Regions from separate parts of the Acidovorax sp. GW835-FHT14B10 genome, predicted to be linked through region 2. Evidence: riboswitches for the same ligand, from Rfam matches in the RefSeq annotation. Region 2 holds a riboswitch; the other holds the start of a gene.
What was found. Region 2 has a riboswitch for thiamine pyrophosphate ahead of thiM (hydroxyethylthiazole kinase). Riboswitches for the same ligand answer to the same signal wherever they lie in the genome.
Positions count from the first base shown of each region.

Region 1: another riboswitch for thiamine pyrophosphate. It lies ahead of thiC (phosphomethylpyrimidine synthase ThiC); the one in region 2 lies ahead of thiM (hydroxyethylthiazole kinase).

Region 1 covers NZ_JBXAGC010000007.1:112,133-122,856, reverse strand. Annotated here, with positions in the region: gene gspD (type II secretion system secretin GspD) at 1-164, shown strand, start outside; gene AC1Q5S_RS07785 (GspE/PulE family protein) at 177-1,565, shown strand; gene thiC (phosphomethylpyrimidine synthase ThiC) at 1,743-3,635, opposite strand; TPP riboswitch at 3,714-3,833, opposite strand; gene AC1Q5S_RS07775 (hypothetical protein) at 3,876-4,052, opposite strand; gene lpxC (UDP-3-O-acyl-N-acetylglucosamine deacetylase) at 4,260-5,183, opposite strand; gene ftsZ (cell division protein FtsZ) at 5,469-6,710, opposite strand; gene ftsA (cell division protein FtsA) at 7,030-8,259, opposite strand; gene AC1Q5S_RS07755 (cell division protein FtsQ/DivIB) at 8,310-9,104, opposite strand; gene AC1Q5S_RS07750 (D-alanine--D-alanine ligase) at 9,101-10,114, opposite strand; gene murC (UDP-N-acetylmuramate--L-alanine ligase) at 10,111-10,724, opposite strand, start outside.
Region 2 covers NZ_JBXAGC010000027.1:56,012-66,735, reverse strand. Annotated here, with positions in the region: gene thiE (thiamine phosphate synthase) at 182-820, opposite strand; gene thiM (hydroxyethylthiazole kinase) at 828-1,661, opposite strand; TPP riboswitch at 1,702-1,798, opposite strand; partial or broken gene AC1Q5S_RS17980 (ATP-binding protein) at 1,823-2,239, opposite strand; partial or broken gene AC1Q5S_RS17975 (IS256 family transposase) at 2,358-3,585, shown strand; gene AC1Q5S_RS17970 (c-type cytochrome) at 3,692-4,282, opposite strand; gene soxC (sulfite dehydrogenase) at 4,266-5,564, opposite strand; gene AC1Q5S_RS17960 (MFS transporter) at 5,870-6,310, shown strand; gene AC1Q5S_RS17955 (methionine ABC transporter ATP-binding protein) at 6,501-7,544, shown strand; gene AC1Q5S_RS17950 (methionine ABC transporter permease) at 7,548-8,213, shown strand; gene modA (molybdate ABC transporter substrate-binding protein) at 8,357-9,127, shown strand; gene modB (molybdate ABC transporter permease subunit) at 9,208-9,885, shown strand; gene modC (molybdenum ABC transporter ATP-binding protein) at 9,887-10,724, shown strand, end outside.

The sequences.
Region 1 (10,724 bases), on a different contig from region 2:
TCGACCGCTACGAAGCCATCCGTGCGCTGCAGCAGGTCGCGCAACCCGCGCCCAGCGCCGTGATGGGCTCGGTCTCGGCTGCCCCGGTACTGCCCGCATTGCGCCCCGAGGCCGCGCCGCCCGCGCCGGTGCCATCCGAGCCCGCGCCCGTCAGCACGCCCTGAGGCGGCACCACCATGCGCCATCCCCTGCCCTACGCCTTTGCGCGCACCGCCCAGTTGCTACTGGAGGACGACGGCCAGCAGCTGGTGCTGTGGCACGGCCCCCAGCCCAATGCCAGCGCGCTGTCGGAGGTGCTGCGCAAGCACCCCGTGCAGCAGTTGCTGCCGCTCGACGCCCATGGCCTGGCCCAGCGCATCAGCGCCGCCTACGCGCAGGGTGAATCAAGCGCCGCCACGGTAGTGAGCGAGGTCGAGTCCGACGCAGATCTCTCGCGCATGATGCAGGAACTGCCTGCCGTGGAAGACCTGCTGGAAACGGCAGACGACGCACCCATCATCCGCATGCTCAACGCCCTGCTCACGCAGGCTGCGCGCGATGGCGCCAGCGACATCCACATCGAGCCCTACGAGCGCCATTCCAGCGTGCGCTTTCGCGTGGACGGCAACCTGCGCGAGGTGGTGCAGCCCAATCGCGCGCTGCACGCGGCGCTGATCTCGCGCCTGAAGATCATGGCCGACCTCGATATTTCCGAAAAACGCCTGCCGCAGGACGGGCGCATCAGCCTGCGCCTGGGGACCCGGGCCATCGACGTGCGCGTGTCCACCCTGCCCAGCGCCCATGGCGAGCGCGCCGTGCTGCGCCTGCTGGACAAAAGCGAAAGCAAGATCAGCCTCGAAGCCGTGGGCATGCAGGGCGACACCTTGCAGCGCTTCACCAGCCTGATCGCCCAGCCCCACGGCATCGTGCTGGTGACCGGCCCCACGGGCTCGGGCAAGACCACCACGCTGTATGCCGCGCTGAGCCGGCTCGACGCCACGCGCAACAACATCATGACGGTGGAAGACCCCATCGAGTACGAGCTGCCCGGCGTGGGCCAGACGCAGGTCAACAGCAAGATCGACCTGACGTTTGCCAAGGCGCTGCGCGCCATCCTGCGCCAGGACCCGGACATCATCATGATCGGCGAGATCCGCGATTTCGAAACCGCGCAGATCGCCATCCAGGCTTCGCTCACCGGCCACCTGGTGCTGGCCACGCTGCACACCAACGATGCCGCCAGCGCCGTCACGCGCCTGACCGACATGGGCGTGGAGCCGTTCCTGCTGTCCTCGTCCCTGCTGGGCGTGCTGGCCCAGCGCCTGGTGCGCAAGATCTGCACCCACTGCACCGGCCAGGGCTGCGACGCCTGCGGCCAGACCGGCTACGCGGGCCGCACGGGGGTGTTCGAGATGCTGGTGACCAACGACACCATCCGCGCCCAGATCCACAACCAGGCCTCCGAGGCCGACATCCGCGCCGTGGCACTGTCCAACGGCATGGCGCTGATGCGCGACGACGGGGAGCGCCTGATCGCCGCCGGCATCACCAGCCGCGAAGAAGTGGTGCGGGTAACGAGGGACTGATCCCCTGGGGTGCGACGGTGGCTGGCGCCGTTGCACCCTGTACCGCCACGGGAAATTCGGGCGCGCAATGCGACCTGTTCAATGGCTGCAAGCGTTTACCGTATAAGCGCCATTCGCCACAAAGAGCGTCCAGCACCTATACAGAAAGCGCCAGAAGCTCTTTTTTAATAGCAACCGTCAGACCGGTTGGATCGGCACATACAGGCTGCCACCGCCGCGCTGGAACTCCTCGGCCTTGGTCTCCATGCCCGCCGCCAGCGCCTCGGCCTCGGCCATGCCCTTTTGCGCAGCGAAGTCGCGCACTTCCTGCGTGATCTTCATCGAGCAGAACTTGGGCCCGCACATGGAGCAGAAATGCGCCACCTTGGCCGAGTCCTTGGGCAGGGTTTCGTCGTGGTATTCCTTGGCCGTTTCGGGGTCCAGGCCCAGGTTGAACTGGTCCTGCCAGCGGAAGTCGAAGCGCGCCTGGGAGAGGGCATCGTCGCGCGAGCGGGCGCCGGGGTGGCCCTTGGCCACGTCGGCCGCGTGGGCGGCGATCTTGTAGGCGATGATCCCCTGCTTCACGTCATCACGGTCGGGCAGGCCCAGATGCTCCTTGGGGGTCACGTAGCACAGCATGGCCGTGCCCATCCAGCCGATCATGGCGGCGCCGATGGCGGACGCAATGTGGTCGTAGCCCGGCGCGATGTCGATGGTCAGCGGGCCCAGGGTGTAGAACGGCGCCTCGTGGCAGGTCTTGAGCTGCTCGGTCATGTTGGCCTGGATCATGTGCATGGGCACATGGCCGGGGCCTTCGATCATGGTCTGCACGTCGTGCTTCCAGGCCACCTGGGTGAGTTCGCCCAGCGTGTGCAGTTCGGCGAACTGCGCTTCGTCGTTGGCGTCAGATGCGCAACCAGGGCGCAGGCCATCGCCCAGGCTGAACGACACGTCGTACGCCTTCATGATGTCGCAGATGTCCTCGAAGTGCTCGTACAGAAAGCTCTCGCGGTGGTGCGCCATGCACCACTTGGCCATGATGGAGCCGCCGCGCGAAACGATGCCGGTGCGGCGCTGGGCCGTGAGGTGGATGTAGGCCAGGCGCACGCCGGCGTGGATGGTGAAGTAGTCCACGCCCTGCTCGGCCTGCTCGATCAGCGTGTCACGGAAGATCTCCCAGGTCAGGTCTTCGGCGATGCCGCCCACCTTCTCCAGCGCCTGGTAGATCGGCACGGTGCCAATCGGCACGGGCGAGTTGCGCACGATCCAGTCGCGCGTGGTGTGGATGTTCTTGCCGGTCGAGAGGTCCATCACGTTGTCGGCGCCCCAGCGGATCGCCCAGACGAGCTTTTCCACTTCCTCTTCGATGCTGGAGGTGACGGCCGAGTTGCCGATGTTGGCGTTGATCTTGACCAGGAAATTGCGGCCAATCGCCATCGGTTCCACCTCGGGGTGGTTGATGTTGGCGGGGATGATGGCGCGGCCCCGGGCCACTTCGTCGCGCACGAACTCGGGCGTGATGATGCGGGGGATGCTCGCGCCCAGGGGGTTGCCCATCAGGCGCTTTTCACGGCCCGCGTCGGCCAGGTACTGCTGCATCCACTCGCGCTTGCCGTTTTCACGGATGGCCACGTACTCCATCTCGGGGGTGATGATGCCCTTCCTGGCGTAGTGCATCTGCGTTACGTTGGCGCCGGCCTTGGCGCGCAGCGGCTTGCGCTGCAGGGCGGCGGCCTCGGTGCGCAGCTGGGCCAGGCGGGTGGCGTCCTCGCTCTTTTGCCCGTCGTCAAGCGCCACGGGAGCGCGGCCTTCGTAATGCTCCACGTCGCCGCGGCCGGTGATCCAGCCGCCGCGCACACTGGCCAGGCCCTGGCGCACGTCGATCACGGCGTTCGGGTCGGTGTAGGGGCCCGAGGTGTCGTACACGCTGACCTGCTCGCCGTTGGTCAGCGCAATGTCGCGCACGGGCACACGCAGGTCGGCGTGCAGGTGGCCGGGGATATAGGCCTTGCGCGAGGCAGGGAATGGTTCGCGGGTGAGGGCGAGCAGTTCGGCGAATTTCTCGCGGGCGACAGGTTCGGGGGCATTCATGGGGCAGTCTCCTGGTTCCGGTGGCGGGGCTGCTCCGGAATGGACCTGCTCCCCCGCAGCTGCACGGGACAACTGGGGCATGGAGGGATCGGCTCTTCTTCCGCCGGAATGAACCGGATCAAGTTCGTCGGGTTCGCGTCTGGGCCCGCATTTCAGGCCTCCGCATCTCAGTGCATCAGCACACCCCGGAGCAGGCGCGAGTATAGGCCAGCGCGGCGGCGGCTGCTGCCGTGCCGGTTTTCAGGCCAGGCGCCCGATGAACAGCACGGCAAAGAAAAAGACCGCCGCGATGAGGGTCCACTTCAGCACCACCAGGCCAAAGCGCTTGTAGCGCGCCTGGCCCGTGCCGGCATAGAACGCAAAGGAAACCGCTGCAGCCAGCAGCAGTGCCATGGACAGCCAGCGAAACAGCAGCATTTCAGCGCCCCCCCCCTGCGCGGCGAAAACTTGCGCAGCGCTGGCCAGGGACGCCAGGCAAGGGCCGCCCCGCAGCGAGGGCGTCGTCCCCCTGGAGGCTGAGGGCCGCGACTCCAAGCCTGCCTGCGCAAGCTTGGACGTGCCTGAAGAGCTGCCGCCTCTGGCGGCGGCACCGAGGCGCGAGGTCGCTCAGGGGGACGTTCATGTTCACCAGGCCCGCGCGGGTTGCAGGAATCCGCGGGGCGCCTGGCGCTCGTCCTCGAACGTCACTTCTTCCCAGGCGTCGCGCTGCGCCAGCAGCTCGCGCAGCAGCAGGTTGTTCATGGCGTGGCCCGAACGGAAGGCACTGTAGGCCGCCAGCAGGGGCTTGCCGACCAGGTACAGGTCGCCCATGGCGTCGAGAATCTTGTGTTTGACGAACTCGTCGTCGTAGCGCAAGCCCTCGCTGTTGAGCACCTTGTAGTCGTCCATCACGATGGCGTTGTCCAGCCCTCCGCCCAGCGCCAGGCCGCTGGAGCGCATCATTTCCACGTCGCGCGTGAAGCCAAAGGTGCGCGCGCGCGCAATATCGCGGCTGTAGTTGCCGGCCCCCAGGTCGAACTCGACCCGCTGGCCCGTGGAGTCGACCGCCGGGTGGTCGAAATCGATCTCGAAACTGAGCTTGTAGCCATGGTAGGGCGTGAGCCTTGCCCACTTGGCTGCGGCCCCCTCGCCCTGGCGCACCTCGACCGGCCGGGTCACGCGAATGAAGCGGCGCGGCGCGTTCTGCAACTCGATGCCTGCGCTTTGCAGCAGAAAGACAAACGATGCCGAGGAACCATCGAGGATGGGGACCTCTTCTGCCGTGATGTCCACATACAGGTTGTCGATGCCGAGGCCTGCACAGGCCGACATCAGGTGCTCCACGGTGTGCACCTTGGCATTGCCCGTGCCAATGGTCGATGCCAGGCGGGTATCGGTCACCGCCGTCGCGCAGATGGGGATGTCCACGGGCTGGGGCAGATCCACGCGGCGAAACACGATGCCCGTGTCGGGCTGTGCCGGCCGCAGGGTCAACTCGACCCGCTGGCCGCTGTGCAGCCCCACGCCAACAGCGCGGGTGATCGTCTTGAGGGTGCGTTGCTGAAGCATCTGGGGATTTTAGTGGGCCAGCCCTGCGCCAACCACCCTGCGCCTTGCTATGACCCTGATAGAAAACGGAGTGGCCGAGACCGGCGCAACCCGTGCCAGGGATGCCTAGCAAGGGCCGCCCCGCAGCGAGGGCATCGTCCCCCTTCCCGCATCGCGCAGCGATGCGAGAGAAGGGGCTGAGGGCCGCGGCTCCAAGCCTGCCTGCGCAGGTTTGGACGGTCCCGAAGAGCAGCCACCTCTGGGGGCTGCCCCGAGCGGCGCAGCGCCACAGGGGGTTGTCCTCTATCAATCCGCCTGCTTGCGCAGGAAAGCCGGAATCTCCAGATCGTCCATGCCACCCGACGAGAGCGCATCCACGCGGGCGGCCGCCTGCGTGCGGTTGGTGCGCCAGACGCTGGGCACCGACATGCCGCCGTAATCGGCCTGGGAACCACCGACCATGCCACCGGCCACCCCGACGGCACCGCCCATGCCACCGCCAACAGTCATGGGCATCTGGTAGGCCATGTTGTCTGTGCCGGTGCGCAGACCGCCCTGCACCACCGAAATGGGCTGGCGGCGTGCGTTGGGGCGCGACAGGCCCGTGGCCACCACGGTGACGCGGATCTCGTCGCCCAGGCTGTCGTCGTAGGCGGCGCCGTAGATGACATGCGCATCAGGCGAGGCGTAGGCATTGATGGTGCTCATGGCCAGGCGCGACTCGGACAGCTTCAGGCTGCCCTTGGCGGCCGTCACCAGCACCAGCACGCCCTTGGCGCCCGACAGGTCGATGCCTTCGAGCAGCGGGCAGGCCACGGCCTGCTCGGCGGCGATGCGGGCGCGGTCGGGGCCGCTGGCGGTGGCCGTGCCCATCATGGCCTTGCCGGGCTCGCCCATCACGGTGCGCACGTCTTCGAAGTCGACGTTCACATGGCCGTATTCGTTGATGATTTCGGCGATGCCGCCCACGGCGTTTTTCAGCACGTCGTTGGCATGCGCAAACGCTTCGTCCTGGGTGATGTCATCGCCCAGCACTTCGAGCAGCTTCTCGTTGAGCACCACGATCAGCGAATCGACATTGGCTTCGAGTTCGGCCAGGCCGTTGTCGGCATTGGTCATGCGGCGGCCACCTTCCCAGTCGAAGGGCTTGGTGACCACGCCCACGGTGAGAATGCCCATTTCCTTGGCCACGCGCGCGATCACGGGCGCTGCGCCGGTGCCCGTGCCGCCGCCCATGCCGGCGGTGATGAACAGCATGTGGGCGCCCTGGATGGCGGCACGGATGTCGTCCACCGCCGCCTCGGCAGCGTCCCGTCCCTTGTCGGGCTTGCTGCCCGCGCCCAGGCCGCTCTGGCCCAGCTGGATGGTGCGATGGGCCGAGCTGCGGGTGAGCGCCTGCGCGTCGGTGTTGGCGCTGACGAACTCCACGCCCTGCACGCTGCGGGCAATCATGTGTTCAACGGCGTTGCTGCCGCCACCGCCCACGCCGATCACCTTGATCTGGGTGCCCTGGTTGAATTCTTCGGCTTCGATCATTTCGATGGTCATGTTGGAGCTCCTGGTTCTAGATTCGTATGCAATTGCCAATTGAGAGATGGGGTCATTTTTCTTGTAGTGCGTGGCGGTCCTGTACATCGCCATCGCTCGCGCGGTATTCGGTGAGGGCTCCCACGCGCCAGCCACAGTGGATATTTCATGTTATTGATCCCCCGTGCCGCACGCCGCCCACAGCCCATGAAACTGGCGCAGCCCAGACAAGGGCCGCCGCGCAAGGGCCGCCCCGCCGCGCTGGCGGCGTCCCCCTTCCCGCGCACAGCGCGAGAGAAGGGGGAAGCGACGAAGTCGCTCAGGGGGTTGTCGCTGCATTTCAGAAATTCCCCACGATGAAATCCTTGAAGCGCCCGAACGCGGTCTTCATCGACCCGCTCTTTTGCGCCACCTTGAAGCCGCGCAGCCGCGCCAGCCGGGCCTCTTCGAGCAAGCCCATGACCGTGGCGGCACGGGGCTGGGCCACCATGTCCGACAGGGCACTGGAATACTTGGGGATGCCGCGGCGCACGGGCTTCAGGAAAATGTCTTCACCCAGTTCGATCATTCCGGGCATCACCGAACTGCCGCCGGTGAGCACGATGCCCGAGGACAGCACTTCTTCGTAACCCGACTCGCGCACCACCTGCTGCACCAGCGAGAAAATCTCCTCGACACGCGGCTCGATCACCCCCGCCAGCGCCTGCTTGGACAACATGCGCGGACTGCGGTCGCCCAGGCCAGGCACTTCGACCTGCGCCTCGGGATCGGCCAGCAACTGCTTGGCGTAGCCGCTTTCGACCTTGATGTCCTCGGCGTCCTTCGTGGGCGTGCGCAGCGCCATGGCGATGTCGCTGGTGATCAGGTCACCGGCGATCGGAATCACGGCGGTATGGCGAATGGCGCCGCCGGTGAAGATCGCCACATCGGTGGTGCCGGCGCCGATGTCCACCAGCACCACGCCGAGTTCGCGCTCGTCGTCGGTCAGCACGGCCTGGCTGCTGGCCAGCGGGTTGAGCATGAGCTGCTCGACTTCCAGGCCGCAGCGGCGCACGCACTTGATGATGTTCTCGGCCGCGCTCTGCGCACCGGTCACGATATGGATCTTGGCCTCCAGGCGGATGCCGCTCATGCCGATGGGCTCTTTCACGTCCTGCCCGTCGATCACGAATTCCTGCGGCTCCACCAGCAGCAGGCGCTGGTCGCTGCTGATGTTGATGGCCTTGGCCGTCTCGACCACGCGCGCCACGTCGGCGGCGGTGACTTCCTTGTCCTTCACGGCCACCATGCCGCTGGAGTTGAGCCCCCGGATATGGCTGCCCGTGATGCCGGTATAGACGCGCTGGATCTTGCAATCGGCCATCAGCTCGGCTTCTTTCAGCGCCTGCTGGATGCTCTGCACCGTGGCATCGATGTTCACCACCACGCCGCGCTTGAGGCCATTGCTCGGCGCCACGCCCAGGCCGGCCAGCTTGAGTTCGCCATTGGGCAGCACCTCGGCCACCACGACCATGACCTTGGCCGTGCCGATGTCCAGCCCCACCACCACGTCTTTGTATTCTCTTGCCATATCAGTGTCTGCCCTTCGTTGTCCTGTCCAGTCGCGGCCGCTCCCCGCGGCTATTTCTTCGTCTTTGCCGCCGCTTCCGCGGTCACGGTCGTCACCCCGCGCAGGCGCAGTGCGTAGCCTCCGGCATGGCGCAGGTCGGCCGACTCCAGCGCGTCGGCGCGGCGCCGGTATTGCGCCGCCACTTGCGTCAGCGTGCGGGTGAAGCGCTGCGTGCGCTCCACCACCTCCTGCGGCGTGCCGCCCCCCAGCTCCAGCACGGCGTTGCTGTCGAGCGTGGCGCGCCAGCCACCGCGCCCCGTCAGCTCCAGCGCCTCGACCGCCATGCCCAGCGGCTCGAACACCGGCTGCAGCAGACCATGCATCCGCAGCACTTCGGCCGAACTACCCTGGGGGCCCATCAGGCGGGGCAAGCCTTCTTGCTCCACATCGCCCACGTTGGCCTCGAACACCTCGCCCTCACGGTTGACCAGTGCCGCGCCCGTGTCGGGCCCCCAGTAGGCGACGGCATCGTGTTCCTGCAGCACCACCCGCAGGCCGCGCGGAAATTCGCGCCGCACCAGGGCCTTGCGCACCCAGGGCGCCTGCTCGAAGGCGGCGCGCGCCGCCCGCAGGTCGATGGTGAAAAAGTTGCCCACCAGCTGCGGCGCCACATTGGCCCGCAAGGTCACGGCGTTGTTGTGCACCAACTCCCCCTGGACCACGATGCGCGCCACCGAAAAACCGGGGTAGCGCAAGACCCAGCGCGTCCCCGCTGCCAGCAGCAGCAGGACGCAGCACAGGAACAGGACCGATGCGGTCAGGTTCATGAGCTTGACGTCCAGCGGTGCGGGCAGCGACTGGTTCATGGCGCGGTGGTCTCCTGCGGTTGGCCTTGCGCGGGGCTGAGCGTGGCGCCCGGCGGTGTGTCCAGCGTGGCCGTGGCGAGCACGCCCACGCACAGGTTTTCGTAGCTGATGCCCAGGGCGCGGGCCGACATGGGCACCAGCGAATGCCCGGTCATGCCCGGCGAGGTGTTGATTTCCAGCAAAAAGGGCTTGCGGTCACTGGCGCGGATCATGATGTCGGCCCGCGCCCAGCCACGGCAACCCAGCGAACGGAAGGCCTGCACCACCAGGCGCTGGATCTCGCGCTCCTCGGCCTCGGGCAGGCCGCTCGGGCAGTGGTATTGCGTGTCGTCGGTGAAATACTTGTTCTGGTAGTCGTAGTTGCCCTGGGGCGCGACGATGCGGATCACCGGCAGGGCATAGGCACCGGCGCCTTCGCCCAGCACCGGACAGGTGGTTTCGTCGCCCTCGATGAACTGCTCGCACAGCACCTCGGGGTCGTAGCGCGACGCCAGCGCATAGGCCTGCGCGCATGCCTCGGGCGTGGAGACCTTGGTCAGCCCGAGGGTCGAACCCTCGCGCGCCGGCTTGACGATCATGGGCGTGCCCAGCGCCTGCAGGGCCTGCGCGGTTTCCTCGGCGCTGGCCACGAGGCGCCAGTCGGGTGTGGGCAGCCCTTCGGCGCGCCAGATGCGCTTGGTCATGATCTTGTCCATCGACATGCTGGACGCCATCACGCCAGGACCGGTGTACGGAATGCCCAGCAATTCCAGCGCACCCTGCACCGTGCCGTCTTCGCCATGGCGCCCGTGCAGGGCAATGAAGCAGCGGTCATAGCCGCCGCGCTGGAGTTCGCCCAGATCGCGGTGCGCGGGATCGAACGCGTGGGCATCCACGCCGCGCGAGCGCAGTGCCTGCAGCACGCCGCGGCCGGACATCAGCGACACATCGCGCTCGGCCGACGCGCCGCCCATCAGCACCGCCACCTTGCCCAGCGCACGCGCATCAATATTGGAACCAAATGTGTTCATTGCGCTTTCCCTGTCTGCGACAGTAGCTCATTATTTTGTAGCATTTCAACGATTTTTCCGGACACGGCACCAATGGTCCCCGCGCCCATGCACATCACCACGTCGCCATCCCTGGCGTTCTCGGCAATGACCTGGGGCATGTCGGCCACGCTGTCGACAAACAGCGGCTCCACCCGGCCCGCCACCCGCAGCGCGCGCGCCAGCGAGCGGCCGTCGGCCGCCACCACGGGTGCTTCGCCGGCGGCGTACACCTCGGTGAGCAGCACGGCATCGGCCGTACCGATGACCTTGACGAAATCCTCGAAGCAGTCGCGCGTGCGGCTGTAGCGGTGCGGCTGGAAGGCCAGCACCAGGCGCCGCCCGGGGAAGGCCCCGCGCGCCGCCGCCAGCGTGGCGGCCATCTCGACGGGGTGGTGGCCATAGTCGTCGATCACGGTGAACTGGCCGCCGCCCTTGGAGGGCAGGTCGCCATAGCGCTGGAAGCGCCGCCCCACGCCCTTGAAGCCGGCCAGTGCGCGCTGCACGGCGTCGTCGGAGATGTTCAGCTCCACGGCCACCGCAATGGCCGACAGGGCGTTGAGCACGTTGTGCTCGCCCGCCAGGTTGAGCA
Region 2 (10,724 bases):
TACTTAATTTACGGATAAATCCTAAGTATCGGGCGTCGGTCGCGCAGTGGAAGTCCGAGCTGGCCATGTTGCGCCGGATGGATGAGGCCATGGCGGCGGAGCTGGAGCGCGTGCTCGACAGCGGCGGCGCGGCAATCGGGCGCGGCGGGATCGCGGCGCAGTACGAGTCGCCGCGGTCGCGTCAGGTGCCGGCGCCGCGCATGCTGTCGCGCAACAGCCGCGCCGCGGCGGCCGGGTCCGTCGCCGCGCACAGCGCGCTCACGACGGCCACGCCGTCGGCGCCCGCGGCCATGACGGCGGCGGCGTTGCCCGCGTGAATGCCGCCGATCGCGACCAGCGCTCGCGCGGTGCGCGCGCGGATCTCGCGCAGGCCATCGAGTCCCAGGGCCGGCGCGGCATCCGCCTTGGTCCCGGTCGCGAACACCGGGCTGATCCCGTAGTAATCGACTGGCGCGAGTTCGGCGGCGGGCAGTTGCGTCAGCGCCTCGATCGACAGGCCGATGAGCGCCCGCGGCATGAGCCGGCGCACGTCCTGCGGCGGCATGTCGCTCCGGCCGACGTGCACGCCGTCGGCGCCGCAGGCCAGCGCCACGTCGACGCGGTCGTTGATGATCAGCGGCACGCCGCGCGGCGCGAGCAACGCCTTCAGCGCGCGCGCCCGTTCGACGAAGGCCCGGGTGTCCAGTGCCTTTTCGCGCAGCTGGACGCAGCTCACGTCCCCGCGCGCGGCGGCCTCGACGACCGCGAGCACGCCGCGCTCGCCGCACAGCGCGCTGTCGGTGACCAGGCACAGGCGCAGGACGTCGATCCGGAATTCCACGGCGCGATCAGGCGCGCAGCGCCAGCTTGAGCCGGGACGCGAAGGCCTCGCGCTCGAGCAGTTGTAGGCCGTCGAGCAGTTCGATCTGCAGCCGCCCCACGCCCGCGCCGGCGGCCTGGGTGCGCTCGACGGCCAGTTCGCCGACGACGCCGAGGCAGGCCATCGCCGACACCGTGGCGCGCCAGGCATCGGGCTGCACGGCGGCGAACGCACCCACCAGGGCGCTGGCGGAACAGCCCACGCCGGTCACGCGCGTCATCCAGGGATGGCCGTTCGAGAGCATGGCCCAGCGGCCCGACGCGTCCACCACATGGTCTTCGGCGCCGCTCACGCACACCACGCCGCCGATGTCGCACGCCAGCGCCTTGGCGGCGTCCACCGCCTCGCTCGACGACGCGCCGCTGTCGACGCCCCGCGTCTTCGCCGCCAGGCCGGCCACGCTCATGATCTCGGAACCGTTACCGCGCACGATGTTCGGCGCGCCCGCGCCCATCAGCTCGGCCAGCGCGGCGTTGCGATACGGCGTGGCGCCGGCGCCCACCGGGTCCAGCACCACCGGGATGCCGCGGGCGCGGCCGGCCAGCAATGCGGTCTTCATCGCCCGGATCCAGTCCGGCTCGAGGGTGCCGATGTTGAGCACCAGCGCCTGCGCGATGCCGACCATGTCCGCCACCTCTTCCTGGGCATGCGCCATGACGGGCGAGGCGCCCACTGCCAGCAGGGCGTTGGCGTTGTAGTTCATCACCACGAAGTTGGTGATGCTGTGCACCAGCGGCGCTCGCTCGCGCACCGCCTGCAGGTCGGCCCACGCGGCGGCGGCATCGATCGGGTTGTGGCCCATCCGGACATCCTTCTGGCAAGCGGGTCGGCTGGCGGAAGGCGCAGGCTGCGCATCGCTTCCCTCCGCTGGCACGACCCAGTTCAGGTTCAAAGGGTATTTCTCAGTCGGCGCTGGCGCCGACACCCCTAGCTTTTTTCCGGGCGGTGCCCGGCTGGTCGCGATTATCCCTGGAGCGCGTCGGCGGGCTCCTCGGACCGCACCCGCGCCGCGGGCAGCTCGATCGAAAACGTGGACCCCGCGCCCGGCCGGCTCTCGATCTTCAGCTCGCCGCCGTGGCGCTGGGCCACGTGCTTGACGATGGCCAGGCCGAGGCCGGTGCCGCCGGTCTCGCGCGAGCGGCTTCGGTCGACCCGGTAAAAGCGTTCGGTGAGCCTGGGAATATGCTCCGGCGCGATGCCCGGCCCGGTGTCGCGCACCGAGAATTCCAGCCGCCCTTCTTCGGCCAGCTGGGCGCGCACCGCGACGCTTCCGCCGTCGGGCGTGTAGCGCACCGCGTTGCTTACGAGGTTGGAGAAGGCGCTGGCGAGTTCGGTGGCCACGCCGCTGATCCGGGCGCGTGGCGCCGGCTCGAAGCGCAGGTCGAGCGTCTTGCCCAACGCGGCGGCGACCGAACGGGCATCCTGCTCGGAGGGTGTGCAGAATTTTGTGTAAACGGACAATTCCACGCGGGCGCAAGCCCGCATGTCCGCAAACACCATGGCCCCCAAGAAACACGACGTCCCCGAAGAACTACTGGCCGGCTTGCTGGCCAACTACAAGAAGCCTGAAGACCTGATTGGTGAGAACGGCCTGCTCAAGCAACTGACAAAGCTGCTGGTCGAGAAAGCGCTGGACGCCGAGCTAACCGAGCACCTGGGCCACGAGCGCCACGAAGCCGTCGCCAACGCCAGCGGCAACACCCGCAACGGCAAGAGCAGGAAGACCCTCAAGGGCGAGTTCGGCGAACTGCCTATCGAGGTTCCGCGTGACCGCCACGGCAGCTTCGAGCCACAGCTCATCCCCAAGCACCAGGCTCGCTGGAGCGGCTTCGACGACAAGATCATCTCGCTGTACGCCCGCGGCATGACGGTGCGCGAGATTCAAAGTCACCTGCAGGAGATGTATGGCACCGAGGTCTCGCCCAGCTTGATTTCATCGGTGACCGATGCGGTGGCCGACGAGGTCAAAGCCTGGCAGGCACGGCCGCTCGAAGCCATCTATCCCATCGTTTACCTGGACTGTATCCATGTGAAGGTGCGCGAGGGCGCAGTGCGCGTCAAGGCGGTGTACCTGGCCATCGGCATCACCATGAACGGGGAGAAGGAGGTGCTGGGCCTGTGGCTGGCCCAGACAGAGGGTGCCAAGTTCTGGCTGCAGGTGGTGACCGAATTGCGCAACCGGGGCGTGCAGGACATCTTCATCGCCTGTGTCGATGGGCTCAAGGGCTTTCCCGAGGCCATCGAGGCCGTGCTCCCCAAGGCGGTGGTGCAGCTGTGCGTCGTGCACATGGTGCGCCACAGCCTGAACTACGTGTCGTGGAAAACGCAGGAAAGAGGTGGCCACCGATTTGAGGCGCATCTACCAATCGGCCACCGCCGAGGAGGCCGAGCTGCGCCTGGGTGAGTTCGAGGCCAAGTGGGATGCCGAGTACCTGCCCATTGGCCAGTCCTGGCGCAGGAACTGGAGCCGCTTGACCCCGTTCTTTGACTACCCGCCTGAAATCCGCAAGGTCATCTACACCACCAATGCCATCGAGTCGGTGAACATGGGCTTGAGGAAGCTGACGAAGAACCGGGGTTCGTTCCCAAGTGACGAGGCGCTGACCAAGCTGTTTTATCTGGCCCTGCGCAACATCAGCCAGAAGTGGATCATGCCTATCCGCAATTGGAAAGCTGCGCTGACCCACTTTACCATTCAGTTCGCAGACCGCATCTCTGTCAACTGAAGTCCGACCCGTTTACACAAAAAATCGGACACGCCCGGCCGAGGGCAGGGCGCTGCAAACTGGAGGGGGGGATGGCTCGCCCCCTAATGCGAACTCCCTCGCGTGCTCATTTCGAGTGCGGTGCCTTGGAAGCGGGTACGAATCTTTCAGGCCGGTGATCCGCAACGAAGCCATTTCGGTTCGGCATCTGCACCTGGGGTAGCGTGCTGGCATCGAGCGTGGCATCGGGGCCGACGATCTTCGCCTCCGAGAGGATGTAGGCCGAGATGGCATAAACCTCGTCATTGCTCAGACTGCCTGGTGTGTACAGAGGCATTGCACGCTTGACATAGTCGAACAGCGTAGTTGCATAGGGCCAGTAACTTTCGATTGTCTTCACGGGCGCCTTCTTGGCGTCGCTGTTTACCAGGCTGCCGCGACCACCGATGAGCTTGTCTCCGATGCCACCCTGTAACTTGTCGCCATGGCAGGCCACGCACTGTGCCTCATAGATCGCTTTTCCCTGCATGACTGAACCTGATCCGAGTGGCAGACCGCGCCCATCGGGCAGCGGCGAGACAAAGGTCTTCAATTCGTCGGCGGTCGCCAGGCTGCCGATGCCGAACCCCTCGGCGGCGGTGTTACCCGCCGCGAAGCACGAACTGGTGAACAGACAGAAAGCGGCGAAACGAACTCCGCGCTCAATAGTGGTGGACATTGGAGACCTTTCCGTCATTCGCGACCTGCCAGCTCTGGATGGCATTCAAGTGATAGATGGAGCCGATCGGACCATTCAGTGCGCCGCCCCGCGCGGCAATCAGCTGCCCGAGTGTGGGTTGCACGTAGCCCGTGTCGTCAGTGCAGCGACTTTGCAGGATGGCCGCCTTGCCATCCCAGCGCCAAGGAAGTCGAAAACGCGTGTGGCAAATGGGCAGAACAGGGCCCTGCAGCGCTGCCGTCTTCCAGGTCGCGCCGCCGTCGGTCGAAACCTCTACCTTCCTGATGGCTCCGCGACCGGACCATGCCAATCCAGTGATTTCCAGAAAACCAGGCCCGTCAAGCTGCATCTCACCGGACGGCGAGGTGATGACGGACTTGGCATCCATCTCGAACGAAAACTGCACCGCCTTGCCATCGGGCATCAGATCTGTGTATTTGGAGGTCTCCTCGCGCGTCATGAAGGGCGTATCGGAGACCTCGATGCGGCGCAGCCACTTGATGTGGGTGTTTCCTTCGTAGCCCGGCACGATCAACCGAAGTGGATAGCCCTGCTCGGGTCGAAGCGCTTCTCCGTTCTGGCCGTAAGCCACCAGACAGTCCTTCAGTGCTTTGGCCATGGGGATGCTGCGGGTCATTACCGAGGCGTCGCCGCCTTCGGCAAGTAGCCATTTGGCATTGGTGCGCAGACCCGCTTCACGCAGTACCGTGGCCAGAGGCACTCCAGTCCATTCGGAACATGAGGTGAGACCATGCGTGCCCTGCACAGTCTTCATTGTTGGCTTGGACCATTCGGTCAGGCCGTTCCCCGAGCACTCGATGAACATGATGCGCGACAGCGACGGGAACCGGCGGATGTCGGCCATCGTGAACTTTCGCGGCTGCTTGACCATGCCGTGCACGTACAGCATGTGCTTGGCCGGATCGATCACCGCAGTTCCGCCGTGACTGCGCTCGAAGTGAAGACCCGAAGGCGTGATGATGCCGATACTGTTCTGCAGCGGTGTCATTGTCCACGACGACGCAGGCGTCGCGGTCTTGAAGCGCGTGCGGACCTCGGTCTCAAACTGAGAGCGTGAGCCATAGCTTGAGTCCTCCAGCGGATAGCCCTGGGTCTTGGTCGCGTCGGCAGGCACCTCGCGTTCAACCGCGCCCAGCGGCGCCGCCGCGCGCGCGGTACCTGCGACACCAACGACGGCTGCTGTGCCATTGATCAAAAAGCGTCTTCGGAGGCTGCGCATGCGCTCGGTGTTGGCAGTTGCAGCAAGGGTTCGGTCGTCCATCAGATTGTCTCCTCTTCGGTTGTGAATCGGTCTGTGGTCCCAGGTGCAGGGGTACGCTCATCGCTACCTCGATACCTGCATCGTCCAGGTCCGGTGCTCAGGGCGCCGGGCCGAGCGTGATAAACGCGTTGGGCAAAAGCTGCGTTGCACCTTTCATGGCGCGGTTTCTCTAAATCAGCTTATCCAAGGTGCTGGCATCGTGCTCATTCGTAACTACTTATTGACAAATTGTCATTCTTTTGATTAGCGATAATTCGCCCTGCTAGCACACGGGTACGGGCGTGTTAGAAACGGGAATACACGGCATGTCCCTGATTGACAGCAACTGCTTTAAGTCGCCTGGGGGAATCAGACAATTGCGCAGACTAATGTTCTTCTTCCAGGGCCAATTCATGCTGGCACGGCTGGAAGGGGGCAGGTCAATTGCCAGCGGCCTGCTGTTGCTGGCGTGGGTACCCGTGGTGGCCTGGGCCGTGCTGGGCTGCTTCCTGGCGGGGCTGGGCTTTTACATGCGGCACAACACTTTGCAGACGCAAGCAACGCAGATGGCGCCGCAGGCGCGGGGCACTGCCGTCACGCTGTTTGCCTGCCTGTTGTTTCTGGGGCAATCCATGGGCGTGCTGGTGGTGGCGGCCAGCGTGGACCGGGGTTGGCTGGCAGCGGTGTTCACCGGTCCCGCGCTGGGGGTGCTGGCCCTCGGCGCGTTGGTTGCGCGCGAACTGCAGGCCCGCCACCGGCCGGCGTGAGGGGTCCCACCCCCGCCGGAGTCTTCCTGGATGTGCGCCGATGACGGCGCCGCGTTGGCCAAATAACCAGAGGGTCTTATTACTTTATTTTTTGATATTTTGATGGTTTATATTTTCTGATTACAGTTCAGCCTCCCTCCAACTTTTTGCGCTGCGGTGGCTCCAGGCCTTCGCGGCGCAATGTCATTTCATGATCGATTTACGGGGTATCACCCAGATTTATCCGGGCCCACAAGGCCCGGTCGAGGCCCTGCGTGGCATCGACCTGCACATCACGCCGGGCGAAGTGTTCGGCATCATCGGCCGCAGTGGTGCGGGCAAAAGCTCTCTGGTGCGGGTGATCAACCTGCTCAACCGGCCCACCCGGGGCGAGGTGATCGTGGCAGGCCGCGATCTCACGCAACTCAAGGACGCCGATCTGCGCGCCGCGCGCCGCGACATCGGCATGGTGTTCCAGCACTTCAACCTGCTGTCGTCGCGCACGGTGTTCGACAACGCCGCGCTGCCCTTGGAGCTGGCGGGCATGGACAGGGCGGCCATCCGTGCGCGGGTGAATCCGCTGCTTGATCTCGTGGGCTTGTCGGCACTGGCCGACCGCTACCCCGCGCAGATTTCGGGTGGACAAAAGCAACGCGTAGGCATTGCGCGCGCGCTGGCCAGCCGGCCCAAGGTGCTGCTGAGCGACGAGGCCACGTCCGCGCTCGACCCCGAAACCACGCGTTCCATCCTGGCGCTGCTGCGCCAGGTCAATAAAGAGCTAGGTCTCACGGTGGTGCTGATCACGCACCAGATGCAGGTCATCAAGCAGGTGGCCGACCGCGTGGCGGTGATCGATGCCGGGCGCATCGTGGAGCAGGGCCCCGTGATCGACGTGTTCACGCGCCCGCAACAGTCCATCACCAAGAGCCTGATCGATGAGATCGTGCCGCAGGAGCTGCCCGCCAGCGTGCTCGACCATGTGCGCCACCTGTCGGGCCAGCTGCAGGGCAGTGTGGGCCAGTTGCTGCGCCTGTCGTATTCGGGCGAGCGGGCCTACCAGCCCATCCTGTCGCGCCTGATCCGCGAGCACGGGCTGGACCTGTCCATCCTGCATGGGCAGATCGACGAGATCCAGGACCAGACCTTCGGCTCGCTGGCTGTGTATGCCAGCGGAGACGGCGCCCGGCTGCAGACCGCCATTGCGCAGCTGCGCGGCGAAGGCGTGGTGGTGCAAGAAGTGACAACGGAAGGTTGAGCGATGTTCGAGAATTTTTCAGAAATGATGCTGGAGCTGTTTGCCACCTCGCTGTGGGAAACCATCGTGATGGTGGGCATCTCGGGCGTGGTGGGCGGCCTGATCGGCATTCCGCTGGGGGTGTTTCTGCGCCTCACGGACCGGGGTGGTGTGCTCGAAAACAGCCCGCTCAACAAGACCGTGGGCTGGATCGTGAACGCTGTGCGCTCCACGCCGTTCATCATCTTGCTGGTGGCGATCATCCCGTTCACGCGGCTGATCACGGGCTCGTCCATCGGCACGGCGGCTGCCGTGGTGCCGCTCACGCTGGCGGCCGCGCCGTTCGTTGCCCGCCTGGTGGAAACCGCGCTGCGCGAAGTGGACAACGGTCTGGTCGAGGCCGCCCAGTCGATGGGGGCGACCACCGGCCAGATCGTCTGGAAGGTACTGCTGCCCGAGGCCCTGCCCGGCATCGTGGCCGGCCTGACCATCAGCTTTGTGAGCCTGACCGGCTACTCGGCCATGGCCGGTGCCATTGGCGGCGGCGGCCTGGGCGACCTGGGTATCCGTTATGGCTACCAGCGCTTTTTGCCCGACATCATGCTGGCCGTGGTGGTGGTGCTGATCTTCTTTGTGCAGGCCATTCAGAGCCTGGGCGACTGGGCGGTGAGGCGCCTGAGTCATCGCTGATTGCTATAAATAAAATAGCTTATGATGCTTGCTGCATAGGCGCTAGAGCATTATTCCATTGAAAATTGACCGGATCGCATCAACAGGTCCGTGTGGGGTGGCGGCAATGGGCGGGTCCGGATGCGTGCCGTATGCTTGCGGCCATGCTTTTTTTTCGCCCCTTGCTGTTTGTCAGCGCCATGCTGTGTGCCGTCTCGGCCCATGCCGGGAAAATCACCGTGGCGGCTGCGGCTGATCTGAAGTTCGCCATGGACGAGATCGTCACCACCTTCCATCAGGCCCACAGCGCCGACCAGGTGGATGTCATCTACGGCTCGTCGGGCAAGTTCCACGCCCAGATCCAACAGGGCGCGCCCTACGACCTGTACTTTTCGGCGGACATCGCCTTTCCGCGCGCGCTGGCCAAGGCCGGATTCGCCGCCTCCGAGGCCAAGCCCTACGCCCTGGGCCGCATCGTGCTGTGGAGTGCCGGCATGGACGCCCGCCAGATGACGCTGGCCAGCCTGACCGGCGCCAAAATCGCCCGCGTCGCCATCGCCAACCCCCGGCATGCACCCTATGGCAAGCGCGCCGAAGAAGCGCTGCGGGCTTCGGGCCTGTGGGACAAGGTCGAACCCAAACTGGTCTATGGCGAGAACATCGCCCACACTGCGCAGTTTGTGCAGACCGGCAATGCGCAGGTGGGCATCATCGCGTTGGCCCTGGCGGTCAGCCCCGAACTGGCCAGAAAGGGCGGTTACTGGCTCATTCCGGACGATCTGCATGCGCCGCTGGAGCAGGGGTTCATCATCACCCGGCGGGCAGAGAACAACGCGCTCGCCCAGCAGTTCGCTGATTACATGGGCAGCAAGGCCGCCCGCGCCGTGATGACCCGGTATGGTTTCGTCCTGCCCGGCGAAACCGCCAGCAAGTAGGGTGCCGGCGTACATGCAGGCATTGGTCATGGCTTGGGCTGCATCGCCGGGGCACCATGTGATTCGTGGGAGGCAACACCATGCTGACGGACGGTGACCTGCAAGCCCTCTGGCTGACCGTGCGCCTGGCGGGCCTGGTCACCCTGATCCTGCTGCTGCTCGGGACACCCATCGCCTGGTGGCTGGCACGCACCCCGTCGCGCTGGAAGGGACCGATCGGCGCCGTGGTGGCCTTGCCCCTGGTCTTGCCGCCCTCGGTGCTGGGCTTTTACCTGCTGCTGGCGATGGGGCCCAGCGGCTTGGTGGGGCAACTCACCCAGGCATTGAACCTGGGCCCACTGCCTTTCACTTTCGGCGGCCTGGTCATTGCCTCGGTGTTCTATTCCCTGCCTTTCATGGTGCAGCCACTGCAAACGGCTTTCGAGGCGGTGGGCGACCGGCCGCTCGAAGTGGCCGCCACGCTGCGCGCCTCGCCGCTCGATGCCTTCTTTACCGTGGCCGTGCCGTTGGCGGCGCCGGGTTTTCTGACGGCCTCGGTGCTGACTTTCGCCCACACCGTGGGCGAGTTCGGTGTGGTGCTGATGATTGGCGGCAACCTGCCCGGCGTCACCCGCGTGGCCTCGGTGCAAATCTACGACCATGTGGAAGCGCTGGAATATGTGCAGGCGCACCGGCTGTCGGCGGTGATGCTGGTGTTCTCGTTTGTGGTGCTGCTGGCCCTGTATGCCTGGCGCCCGCAACCCAAGAGGGGTGGCTGACATGGCAGGCATCCAGGCGCGTTTTCGGCGCGAGTGGCCGGGCTTTTGTCTTGACGTGGACCTGGGCTTGCCGGTGCGCGGCGTGACTGCGCTGTTCGGCCCGTCTGGCTCGGGCAAGACGAGCGTGCTGCGCTGCATTGCCGGGCTGGAGCGCGCCCCGCAAGGGCGCCTGGTGGTGGGCGGTGATGTGTGGCAAGACGCTGGCCGCTGGGTTCCTGCACACCAGCGTCCCATTGGCTATGTGTTCCAGGAGGCCAGCCTGTTTGCCCATCTGACGGTGATGGGCAACCTGCGCTACGGGATGAAGCGCAGCCAGGGCACGCAGCAGGCGGGCTTCGATCAGGCCATTGCCCTGCTGGGTATCGGCCATCTTCTCGATCGCAAGCCCGACACCTTGTCCGGGGGCGAGCGCCAGCGGGCCGGCATTGCGCGGGCATTGGCCGTCAACCCGCGCCTGCTGCTGATGGACGAACCGCTGGCCGCGCTGGACCTGCAGCGCAAGCAGGAAATCCTGCCCTTCCTGGAGCGCTTGCGCGACGAGCTGGACATCCCCGTGCTGTATGTCAGCCACTCACCCCATGAAGTGGCGCGGCTGGCCGACACCCTGGTGGTGATGGACGGCGGCCGGGTCGTGGCCAGCGGGCCGCTGGCGCAAACGCTGGCCCGCATCGATCTGCCCATCACGCTGGGGGAAGACGCTGGCGCGGTGCTGGATGCCACGGTGGGCGAGCTCGATCATGAATGGCATCTGGCGCGCGTGGATTTTTCGGGGGGCAGCCTGTGGGTGCGCGACCAGGGTCTGCCCGTGGGGCGCCGCGTTCGGGTGCGGGTGCTGGCGC